Regions from separate parts of the Metabacillus flavus genome, predicted to be linked through region 3. Evidence: a T-box and tRNA genes for the amino acid it is inferred to sense, from the RefSeq annotation. Region 3 holds a T-box; the other regions hold tRNA genes.
The links. The T-box of region 3 lies ahead of J9317_RS20090 (arginine--tRNA ligase). A T-box ahead of a tRNA ligase gene usually reads a tRNA of that ligase, here a tRNA-Arg.
Positions count from the first base shown of each region.

Region 1 (3,251 bases), 3.7 Mb from region 3:
GGAGTGCTTAATGCGTTAGCTGCAGCACTAAAGGGCGGAAACCCTCTAACACTTAGCACTCATCGTTTACGGCGTGGACTACCAGGGTATCTAATCCTGTTCGCTCCCCACGCTTTCGCGCCTCAGCGTCAGTTACAGACCAGAGAGTCGCCTTCGCCACTGGTGTTCCTCCACATCTCTACGCATTTCACCGCTACACGTGGAATTCCACTCTCCTCTTCTGTACTCAAGTCCTCCAGTTTCCAATGACCCTCCCCGGTTGAGCCGGGGGCTTTCACATCAGACTTAAAAGACCGCCTGCGCGCGCTTTACGCCCAATAATTCCGGACAACGCTTGCCACCTACGTATTACCGCGGCTGCTGGCACGTAGTTAGCCGTGGCTTTCTGGTTAGGTACCGTCAAGGCGCGGGCAGTGACTCCCGCACTTGTTCTTCCCTAACAACAGAGCTTTACGATCCGAAAACCTTCATCACTCACGCGGCGTTGCTCCGTCAGACTTTCGTCCATTGCGGAAGATTCCCTACTGCTGCCTCCCGTAGGAGTCTGGGCCGTGTCTCAGTCCCAGTGTGGCCGATCACCCTCTCAGGTCGGCTACGCATCGTCGCCTTGGTGAGCCATTACCTCACCAACTAGCTAATGCGCCGCGGGCCCATCTGTAAGTGACAGCATAACCGTCTTTTATCTTCGAACCATGCGGTTCGAAAAGTTATCCGGTATTAGCTCCGGTTTCCCGGAGTTATCCCAGTCTTACAGGCAGGTTGCCCACGTGTTACTCACCCGTCCGCCGCTGACCTCCGAAGAGGTCCGCTCGACTTGCATGTATTAGGCACGCCGCCAGCGTTCGTCCTGAGCCAGGATCAAACTCTCCAAAAAATAGTTTGACTAGCTCTTGTTTGTTGCTCTAGAATTAACGTTGGCACTTCGATTTGTTTAGTTTTCAAAGATCATTTGCAAAAATGGAGCGGGTGATGGGAATCGAACCCACGACATCAGCTTGGAAGGCTGAGGTTTTACCATTAAACTACACCCGCATTATTATATGTATACTTCTGGTCGGGAAGACAGGATTCGAACCTGCGACCCCTTGGTCCCAAACCAAGTGCTCTACCAAGCTGAGCTACTTCCCGCAACCGCAAGTTTATATGGCGCGCCCGAGAGGACTCGAACCTCTAACCTTTTGATTCGTAGTCAAATGCTCTATCCAATTGAGCTACGGGCGCATCGGCGACTTATATATAATATCAAATCGTTATTTTTTTGTCAACACTTTTTTAAAAATGTTTTTTGGTGCGGCCGAGAAGAGTCGAACTTCCACGGGGTTGCCCCCACTAGGCCCTCAACCTAGCGCGTCTGCCATTCCGCCACGACCGCATGTTAAGTGAAATAAAGTGCGGGTGAAGGGAGTCGAACCCCCACGCCGTAAGGCGCTAGATCCTAAGTCTAGTGCGTCTGCCAATTCCGCCACACCCGCATATTAAAATGTAAATGGTGAGCCATGAAGGACTCGAACCTTCGACCCTCTGATTAAAAGTCAGATGCTCTACCGACTGAGCTAATGGCTCGGATGGCTGGGCTAGCTGGATTCGAACCAACGCATGACGGAGTCAAAGTCCGTTGCCTTACCGCTTGGCTATAGCCCACTATTCTTAATTCGTCCACAGGAATTTATCCTCTGTACGCATCAAAACTTGTCCGAAAACAATAAATGACCCGTACGGGATTCGAACCCGTGTTACCGCCGTGAAAGGGCGGTGTCTTAACCGCTTGACCAACGGGCCATATTAAAAATAAGATGGCGGAGAAGGAGGGATTTGAACCCTCGCGCCGCTTACGCGACCTACACCCTTAGCAGGGGCGCCTCTTCAGCCACTTGAGTACTTCCCCATCTGTGTACTGCCTAATAAAAATATGGCTCCGCAGGCAGGACTCGAACCTGCGACCGATCGGTTAACAGCCGATAGCTCTACCACTGAGCTACTGCGGAATAACAAATAGCAGACTTTCTTTATTATAGGTAAATTATGACTCAAAGTCAATACTATTATTCAACAATTAAATTATTGAGCCCGTCTCTCAACGACGGCTTTTATAATTTACCATACATACCAACGGTCGTCAACACCTAAATCATCTGTTTAATCCGCCCTCCACACTTTCCGCATACATACTTCTTCGTATCCATTCGCCGTTTGCGTTCAAAGCGCTGAAGACATTCCTTGCATTTATATAAATGAAGCGGCTTTTGGGATTTCAGAGATGGTATAGGCGTACAAAAACGGGGTGCTCCAACCTGTTTCATCAATATCCTGAAGTCCGGATCCCGATGACGGTATCCTTTTCCCTCTAGATGAAGATGGTAGTGGCAGAGCTCGTGCTTAATAATGCCCTCAATCTCCTCTTTGCCATGCTCATCAAGCTGCTTAGGATTGATTTCAATATTGTGGGACGAGAGCATGTATCTTCCGCCAGTTGATCTGAGTCTGTTATTGAATACCGCATTATGGGTAAATGGTTTATTAAAATACTTGGAAGATATTTCTTCGACAAGCATTTGCAGCTGCTGCTGATCCATAGGAATGCAACACCTTTCTCTATTCAGCCTTGTTCAAAGAACAGGACATTTATTCTTTGCATACATTAGCTAATACCCATACTCCATTATAACGATTAAGGAGGTATGAGCAATGCCATCATGGTTAAAAAATCAGATGATGCGTGCTTTTCATGAAAAAAATTGCTATCAGATAAAGCTGCTGAATCAGTGCTGGTATTTTTACAGAAAAAAACACTGCTAATCGGGAGCAGTGTTTTCTCGGTTCTTGAATTTTTTTATTGATCAGACAGCATGGTTAATGAAACTCTTCCTTTATGAACGTCAACTGAGTCTACCCAAACGGTCACAACGTCGCCTACGCTCACAACATCCAGCGGATGCTTTACATACTGCCGGCTCAGTTTTGATATGTGAACAAGACCGTCCTGTTTTACTCCAATATCCACGAAAGCGCCGAAATCAACTACATTCCTTACCGTTCCCTGAAGTTCCAATCCTTTGCTCAGATCCTCAAGCTTTAATACATTTTTCTTCAGCAGAGGCTTCGCAACTTCATCACGGGGATCGCGTCCGGGCTGAACCAATGCATCACATATATCTTTTAGTGTCAGCTCCCCTACGCCAAATTCAGCTGAAGCTTCTTTTATATCCAGGTTCTTTATTTTTTCCTTGAGGCTTTCGCTGCCCAGTTCGTCA
Region 1 is NZ_JAGVRK010000001.1:270,139-273,389, reverse strand. It holds rRNA gene J9317_RS01585 (16S ribosomal RNA) at 1-874, opposite strand, end outside; tRNA gene J9317_RS01580 (tRNA-Gly) at 959-1,032, opposite strand; tRNA gene J9317_RS01575 (tRNA-Pro) at 1,052-1,128, opposite strand; tRNA gene J9317_RS01570 (tRNA-Arg) at 1,145-1,221, opposite strand; tRNA gene J9317_RS01565 (tRNA-Leu) at 1,287-1,372, opposite strand; tRNA gene J9317_RS01560 (tRNA-Leu) at 1,391-1,472, opposite strand; tRNA gene J9317_RS01555 (tRNA-Lys) at 1,488-1,563, opposite strand; tRNA gene J9317_RS01550 (tRNA-Gln) at 1,567-1,641, opposite strand; tRNA gene J9317_RS01545 (tRNA-Glu) at 1,708-1,779, opposite strand; tRNA gene J9317_RS01540 (tRNA-Ser) at 1,795-1,885, opposite strand; tRNA gene J9317_RS01535 (tRNA-Asn) at 1,911-1,985, opposite strand; gene J9317_RS01530 (SprT family protein) at 2,124-2,573, opposite strand; gene cmpA (cortex morphogenetic protein CmpA) at 2,686-2,796, shown strand; gene J9317_RS01520 (Tex family protein) at 2,831-3,251, opposite strand, start outside.
Region 1: it encodes a tRNA-Arg, which carries the amino acid that the T-box ahead of J9317_RS20090 (arginine--tRNA ligase) is inferred to sense. The anticodon was not compared.

Region 2 (3,251 bases), 890 kb from region 3:
TGAAAGGGCGGTGTCTTAACCGCTTGACCAACGGGCCGAATAGATGGCGGAGAAGGAGGGATTTGAACCCTCGCGCCGCTTACGCGACCTACACCCTTAGCAGGGGCGCCTCTTCAGCCACTTGAGTACTTCCCCTTATACATAAATAGATGATCTGTGAAAGTATTCTCACAAACCTGTTTAACACTTATAATGAAAATGGCTCCGCAGGCAGGACTCGAACCTGCGACCGATCGGTTAACAGCCGATAGCTCTACCACTGAGCTACTGCGGAACAAAATGGGCCTGAATGGACTCGAACCATCGACCTCACGCTTATCAGGCGTGCGCTCTAACCAGCTGAGCTACAGGCCCATATTCAATAGAAATGGAGCGGGTGATGGGAATCGAACCCACTACATCAGCTTGGAAGGCTGAGGTTTTACCAGTAAACTACACCCGCATGAAATGGGGCGACTGATGGGAATCGAACCCACGAATGTCGGAACCACAATCCGATGCGTTAACCACTTCGCCACAACCGCCACTTCAATATAAATGGTGGCTCGGGACGGAATCGAACCGCCGACACATGGATTTTCAGTCCATTGCTCTACCGACTGAGCTACCGAGCCATTATAATTTTTTCGTCAGAAACTTTTGATTAAGTTATCTTATGTACCAAGAAAACATAAATGGCGGTCCGGACGGGACTCGAACCCGCGACCTCCTGCGTGACAGGCAGGCATTCTAACCAACTGAACTACCGGACCATTTTGGTTGCGGGGACAGGATTTGAACCTGCGACCTTCGGGTTATGAGCCCGACGAGCTACCAGACTGCTCCACCCCGCGATAATAAAAATTATTAAGTTTAGCTGCGCTTATAACTAACCTAATTTCTGAACATTTCTCTTACTCAGTATTACTGTCATAGCGGAAATAATACCTGCTAAAGTAAAGAGTATATGGAGGAGGAAGAGGGATTCGAACCCCCGCGGGGTTTGACCCCCCTGTCGGTTTTCAAGACCGATCCCTTCAGCCAGACTTGGGTATTCCTCCAAAGAATAAGTGATGGTGGACCTTGTAGGACTCGAACCTACGACCGGACGGTTATGAGCCGTCTGCTCTAACCAGCTGAGCTAAAGGTCCTATATGGTAGCGGCGGAGGGGGTCGAACCCACGACCTCACGGGTATGAACCGTACGCTCTAGCCAGCTGAGCTACGCCGCCATATAGTGATATATATAATATTGGTGGAGCCTAGCGGGATCGAACCGCTGACCTCCTGCGTGCAAGGCAGGCGCTCTCCCAGCTGAGCTAAGGCCCCATTATTCAAGGAAATGGTCGGGAAGACAGGATTCGAACCTGCGACCCCTTGGTCCCAAACCAAGTGCTCTACCAAGCTGAGCTACTTCCCGATATGGCGCGCCCGAGAGGACTCGAACCTCTAACCTTTTGATTCGTAGTCAAATGCTCTATCCAATTGAGCTACGGGCGCAAAATATTATAAGAGTGCCGAGGACCGGGATCGAACCGGTACGGTAGTCACCTACCGCAGGATTTTAAGTCCTGTGCGTCTGCCAATTCCGCCACCCCGGCGTTAAGGATTGGAGCGGAAGACGGGATTCGAACCCGCGACCCCCACCTTGGCAAGGTGGTGTTCTACCACTGAACTACTTCCGCAAAAAAAAGAAATGGTGCGGGTGAAGGGAGTCGAACCCCCACGCCGTAAGGCGCTAGATCCTAAGTCTAGTGCGTCTGCCAATTCCGCCACACCCGCTTGTTATATAAATCGAAATGGTGAGCCATGAAGGACTCGAACCTTCGACCCTCTGATTAAAAGTCAGATGCTCTACCGACTGAGCTAATGGCTCTCTGTTTTGCCTACACTCTGAAGTTTGCAAGACGCCCAAATCTCAGAAAGCTTATTCAAGCAGCGGCTCCATTTGGGCGCTGATGTTTTGCTTTGAAGATTATTCGAACGTGCTCTACCGACTGAGCTAATGGCTCTCTGTTTTGCCTACACTCTGAAGTTTGCAAGACGCCCAAATCTCAGAAAGCTTATTCAAGCAGCGGCTCCATTTGGGCGCTGATGTTTTGCTTCGAAGATTATTCGAACGTGCTACCAAGAAAGTGGTGCCGGCAAGAGGACTTGAACCCCCAACCTACTGATTACAAGTCAGTTGCTCTACCAATTGAGCTACACCGGCATTTGAATTTAGGTAAAATAAATGGTGGAGGATGACGGGATCGAACCGCCGACCCTCTGCTTGTAAGGCAGATGCTCTCCCAGCTGAGCTAATCCTCCATATAGTTTCGGCTTGCGATGAGCGGCGCATTGCGTTGTCGTCTTCACTCACTCCCATCCTCACGCACTTATGTGCGCTCCGGTGGTCGATCTTTCGACTCCTAGCACTGCTTGCTCCTCTCAACCCTCTTGCATTTACTTTGTTTGGTGAGGTTTCGGCTTGCGATGAGCGGCGCATTGCGTTGTCGTCTTCACTCACTCCCATCCTCACGCACTTATGTGCGCTCCGGTGGTCGATCTTTCGACTCCTAGCACTGCTTGCTCCTCTCAACCCTCTTGCATTTACTTTGATGAGTGGCTGTTTCGGTTTATGATCCGAATCGAATCATGCATTTATAATAAAATATATGCCTGGCGGCGTCCTACTCTCACAGGGGGAAACCCCCAACTACCATCGGCGCTAAAGAGCTTAACTTCCGTGTTCGGTATGGGAACGGGTGTGACCTCTTTGCCATAGTCACCAGACATATTCCATAAAAAAGCGGCAAGATTTATTATACTATGATTCCAGAAGAAATCAAGATATTTTTAATCTTTTTTTGCTCTTTCAAAACTAGATAACGATTGCTGCACGAGTAAAGCAGCCTTACTTGAATAAAGGTTAAGTCCTCGACCGATTAGTATTCGTCAGCTGCACGTGTCACCACGCTTCCACCTCGAACCTATCAACCTGATCATCTTTCAGGGGTCTTACTCTTGCGATGGGAAATCTCATCTTGAGGGGGGCTTCATGCTTAGATGCTTTCAGCACTTATCCCGTCCGCACATAGCTACCCAGCGATGCCTTTGGCAAGACAACTGGTACACCAGCGGTGCGTCCATCCCGGTCCTCTCGTACTAAGGACAGCTCCTCTCAAATTTCCTGCGCCCGCGACGGATAGGGACCGAACTGTCTCACGACGTTCTGAACCCAGCTCGCGTACCGCTTTAATGGGCGAACAGCCCAACCCTTGGGACCGACT
Region 2 is NZ_JAGVRK010000001.1:3,060,454-3,063,704, forward strand. It holds tRNA gene J9317_RS15605 (tRNA-Glu) at 1-37, opposite strand, end outside; tRNA gene J9317_RS15610 (tRNA-Ser) at 45-135, opposite strand; tRNA gene J9317_RS15615 (tRNA-Asn) at 200-274, opposite strand; tRNA gene J9317_RS15620 (tRNA-Ile) at 281-354, opposite strand; tRNA gene J9317_RS15625 (tRNA-Gly) at 369-442, opposite strand; tRNA gene J9317_RS15630 (tRNA-His) at 449-524, opposite strand; tRNA gene J9317_RS15635 (tRNA-Phe) at 539-614, opposite strand; tRNA gene J9317_RS15640 (tRNA-Asp) at 676-752, opposite strand; tRNA gene J9317_RS15645 (tRNA-Met) at 757-833, opposite strand; tRNA gene J9317_RS15650 (tRNA-Ser) at 948-1,040, opposite strand; tRNA gene J9317_RS15655 (tRNA-Ile) at 1,054-1,130, opposite strand; tRNA gene J9317_RS15660 (tRNA-Met) at 1,135-1,211, opposite strand; tRNA gene J9317_RS15665 (tRNA-Ala) at 1,233-1,308, opposite strand; tRNA gene J9317_RS15670 (tRNA-Pro) at 1,323-1,399, opposite strand; tRNA gene J9317_RS15675 (tRNA-Arg) at 1,403-1,479, opposite strand; tRNA gene J9317_RS15680 (tRNA-Leu) at 1,495-1,580, opposite strand; tRNA gene J9317_RS15685 (tRNA-Gly) at 1,590-1,664, opposite strand; tRNA gene J9317_RS15690 (tRNA-Leu) at 1,677-1,761, opposite strand; tRNA gene J9317_RS15695 (tRNA-Lys) at 1,780-1,855, opposite strand; tRNA gene J9317_RS15700 (tRNA-Thr) at 2,116-2,191, opposite strand; tRNA gene J9317_RS15705 (tRNA-Val) at 2,214-2,289, opposite strand; rRNA gene rrf (5S ribosomal RNA) at 2,639-2,754, opposite strand; rRNA gene J9317_RS15715 (23S ribosomal RNA) at 2,887-3,251, opposite strand, start outside.
Region 2: it encodes a tRNA-Arg, which carries the amino acid that the T-box ahead of J9317_RS20090 (arginine--tRNA ligase) is inferred to sense. The anticodon was not compared.

Region 3 (3,251 bases):
AATGGTAAACAAAAAGGATGAGCCAAGCTTGAAACAGCTTGGGCTCATCCTTTTTTTCTAAACCGTCATTTTCCAGCTGGACCGTGCCAGCCATCCTTCATCTTCCTTATAATCAGGAATCATTTTTCCAACAAGACGCCAAAAGGAGCGGTCATGATTGAGATGGACCATGTGGCACATTTCGTGGACGACCACGTAGTCGATCACTCTCGGCGGCGCCATCGCGAGCCGCCAGTTAAAGGTTAACCGCAGCTCCGAATCACACGTTCCCCAAGTCGTTTTACTATCTGTAATGTGGATGGAACGGGGCTTTGTTTTAAAATGCTTTTGATGGGCGGAGATCCGCTTTTCTACCAAAGCCTTGCACTGCTGATAATAAAACCGTTTTAACGCCTGTTTTATTTTTTCATCCTCCAGCTGCCTCACAACTACATCCAGCTCTTCCCCTTTAAAAAGAACGTGATCCTGCTCCGCCTGCAAGTCATGATGAATCTTTAAGGAGTAGGCTTTTCCTAAATAAAGAAAGCTCTCTCCCTGCTCATACATCTTCACCTGAGGACCCAGCAGACGTTCCTTGTTTTCTTTTACTTTTTGCTGAATCCGATTCCAGTTTTCCTCCACTACTCTCAGCACGGATTCGTCCGGAGTGCCTTTTGGGGCATGGATTTCCACATTTCCATAACCATCTACATAAATGCCTATGGTCGAACGCTTTTTGTATTGGACGTCAAAGCTTATCGTTTCACCTGAATACGTATGAATCATGTTTTCCGCCGTTCCTATCCTCGATATTTAACCGCTAATCCTTTTAAGAAATTACGGGCGTATTTATCTCCGCATTCTTTATAGTTTTTGTGGCCTTCTTTCCTTAACAAGGCGCCAAGTTCACCCTTTGTTACCGTGACTCCGGCAAGTTCTAACACCTCAAGCATATCCTCCGCTGTTAAGGACAAGGCGATTTTCACCTTTTTTAACAGGACATTATTGGGATGTATGAGTGTCATTTCAGGTTTTTCAGGCTGACCTGGCTGATTCTCCTGCTTACCTCTTTTAAACACAATAAGGCCGTTTAAAAATGACTCGAACATGAACGGACTGCACGGGATATGATTTTCATCATCCTCTTCGTCATTTGATTTTGTCAGAAGCTTGCTTACATCTTCTCTGGAAACCTCCACGCCGCCATAGCCAAAAATCTCTTCCACCTCGGAATTTCTCAAATCAAGTGCATATCGTAAACGTATTAAGCGATCATTATTATCCATATTGTTCGTTATCTCCTGTTTATTGACTGTTTTCGGAACAGTCAATTGCGTATTTTCATTCTTAAAACATTAGTCTAACACGATGAAAGTCAGTTTTATATAGACGTTCTTATGAAACAGGATTGACATTTTCTTCAATTTGGATATACTATTACAAAATATATCTAAATTCAAGGACTGGGAGAGTATCTGTTAACTTACGTCAAAGCGAGCCGGGGCGGTGAAAGCCGGTACTGCGTTAACAGGGAAACGGACCCACGAGAATGGCTTCTGAACGCTTGCAGTAGGAGGCCACGGCTAAAAACCGTTATTTTATTGAGTGGTTAAACGGATGTTTAACAACAAGAGTGGTACCGCGAGTGCTTAAGCCTTCGTCTCTTTTACAGAGACGGAGGCTTTTCTATTTTGGAGGAGGGATGAAATGATTAGCCAAGTAATTGCAAGCAGCATCGAGAAATCCGTGAAAAGTCTTTTTACAGAGCTCGGTCTCGTCTATAACGAGGATATAAAGATTCAAATTGAGCAGCCTGCCCATCTGGAGCATGGGGATTATTCCACCAATATTGCGATGCAGCTCGCTAAATCCCTGCGCAAAGCGCCGATTCAAGTTGCCGGCATGCTGAAAAACAAGCTTGAGGAGGAAGGCAGCGCGGATCGCCTGGTGAGCAAAATTGACGTTGCTCCCCCCGGGTTTATCAATCTTTATATGGATTGGAGCCAATGGGCTAAAGAAGAATTCGTGCTGCCTATGAACACAGGTGAAAAGGCAGTGATTGAACATACCTCCATCAATCCGAACAAGTCCGCACATATCGGCCATCTTCGCAACTCATGCATTGGCGATGTCCTCGTCCGTCTCTTGAAAAGAACCGGCTTCGAGGTCGAGGTGCACAACTATATTGACGACTTAGGAAACCAGCTCGCAGATACGGTTGTAGGCATTTTGAACATCCCTGAGAAAAAGGAGCACTCCAGTTTTGGAGACTTTTGCTGGGACATTTACGCCCAAGTCAATAAAGAGTACGAGAAGAACCCGCCGCTGCTGGAACAGCGGACGAACGTTCTCCATGCCATTGAAGAAGGAAAGGATAATTTATCATGGATTGGTTCCCTTGTTGCTGAACGGATTGTCCGTGAGCATCTTGAAGAAATGAACGAATTCGGCATAGGCTATGACTTGCTCGTATGGGAAAGCAATATTGTGAGGGAAGGGTTTTGGGCTTCCGCGTTCCAATTGCTGAAACAAACGGAGCAATTTCACCGTGAAATGTCCGGTAAGCTTGAGGGGTGCTGGGTATTAAAGCAGCCTTCCTCCGAAAGTGAAGCTCCTGATTCCGAACATAGCCTGGACAAAGTTTTGGTTCGTTCGAACGGGATTTTAACGTATACTGCTAAGGATATCGCCTATCATCTTTGGAAATTCGGATTGCTTGAGAATGATTTTTTGTATAAGCGCTTTACAGAAGAGCTATGGACGACGAGCACCAATGGCATCCGTTCATCATACGGGAAGGCCGATCTTGTCATCAATGTCATTGACTACCGCCAGGAATATCCGCAGGCCATGGTAAAACAAGCGCTCGAAATCCTTGGGTATGAAACACAAGCCGAAAAGCTCCGTCATGTAAGCTACGGCGTGGTGTCCCTCAGTCCCCGTGCAGCGAAGGAACTCGGCATCGACACCTCCGACGGCAAAGCATCCTATGCGATGTCAGGCAGACAGGGAATCGGCATAAAAATAGCGGAATTATTGGACCGCATGGAAGGCATAATTAACCAGACACGTTCAGAGAAAAACGGGCTCTCAAGCAGAACCATCGCCGCTGCATCAATCCGCTACTACCTGCTCCGATTCAGCCTATTGACCGAGGTCGTCTTTGACATCCAGCAAGCCACCGAGGTAACCGGCAATACAGGCGTCTATTTGATGTATTCCTATGCCCGGGCTGCGAGCGTTCTAGCGAGAGCTGAAGCTGAGATCAACAT
Region 3 is NZ_JAGVRK010000001.1:3,953,950-3,957,200, forward strand. It holds gene rluF (23S rRNA pseudouridine(2604) synthase RluF) at 1-8, shown strand, start outside; gene J9317_RS20080 (M48 family metallopeptidase) at 58-765, opposite strand; gene J9317_RS20085 (YehS family protein) at 780-1,265, opposite strand; T-box leader at 1,430-1,647, shown strand; gene J9317_RS20090 (arginine--tRNA ligase) at 1,687-3,251, shown strand, end outside.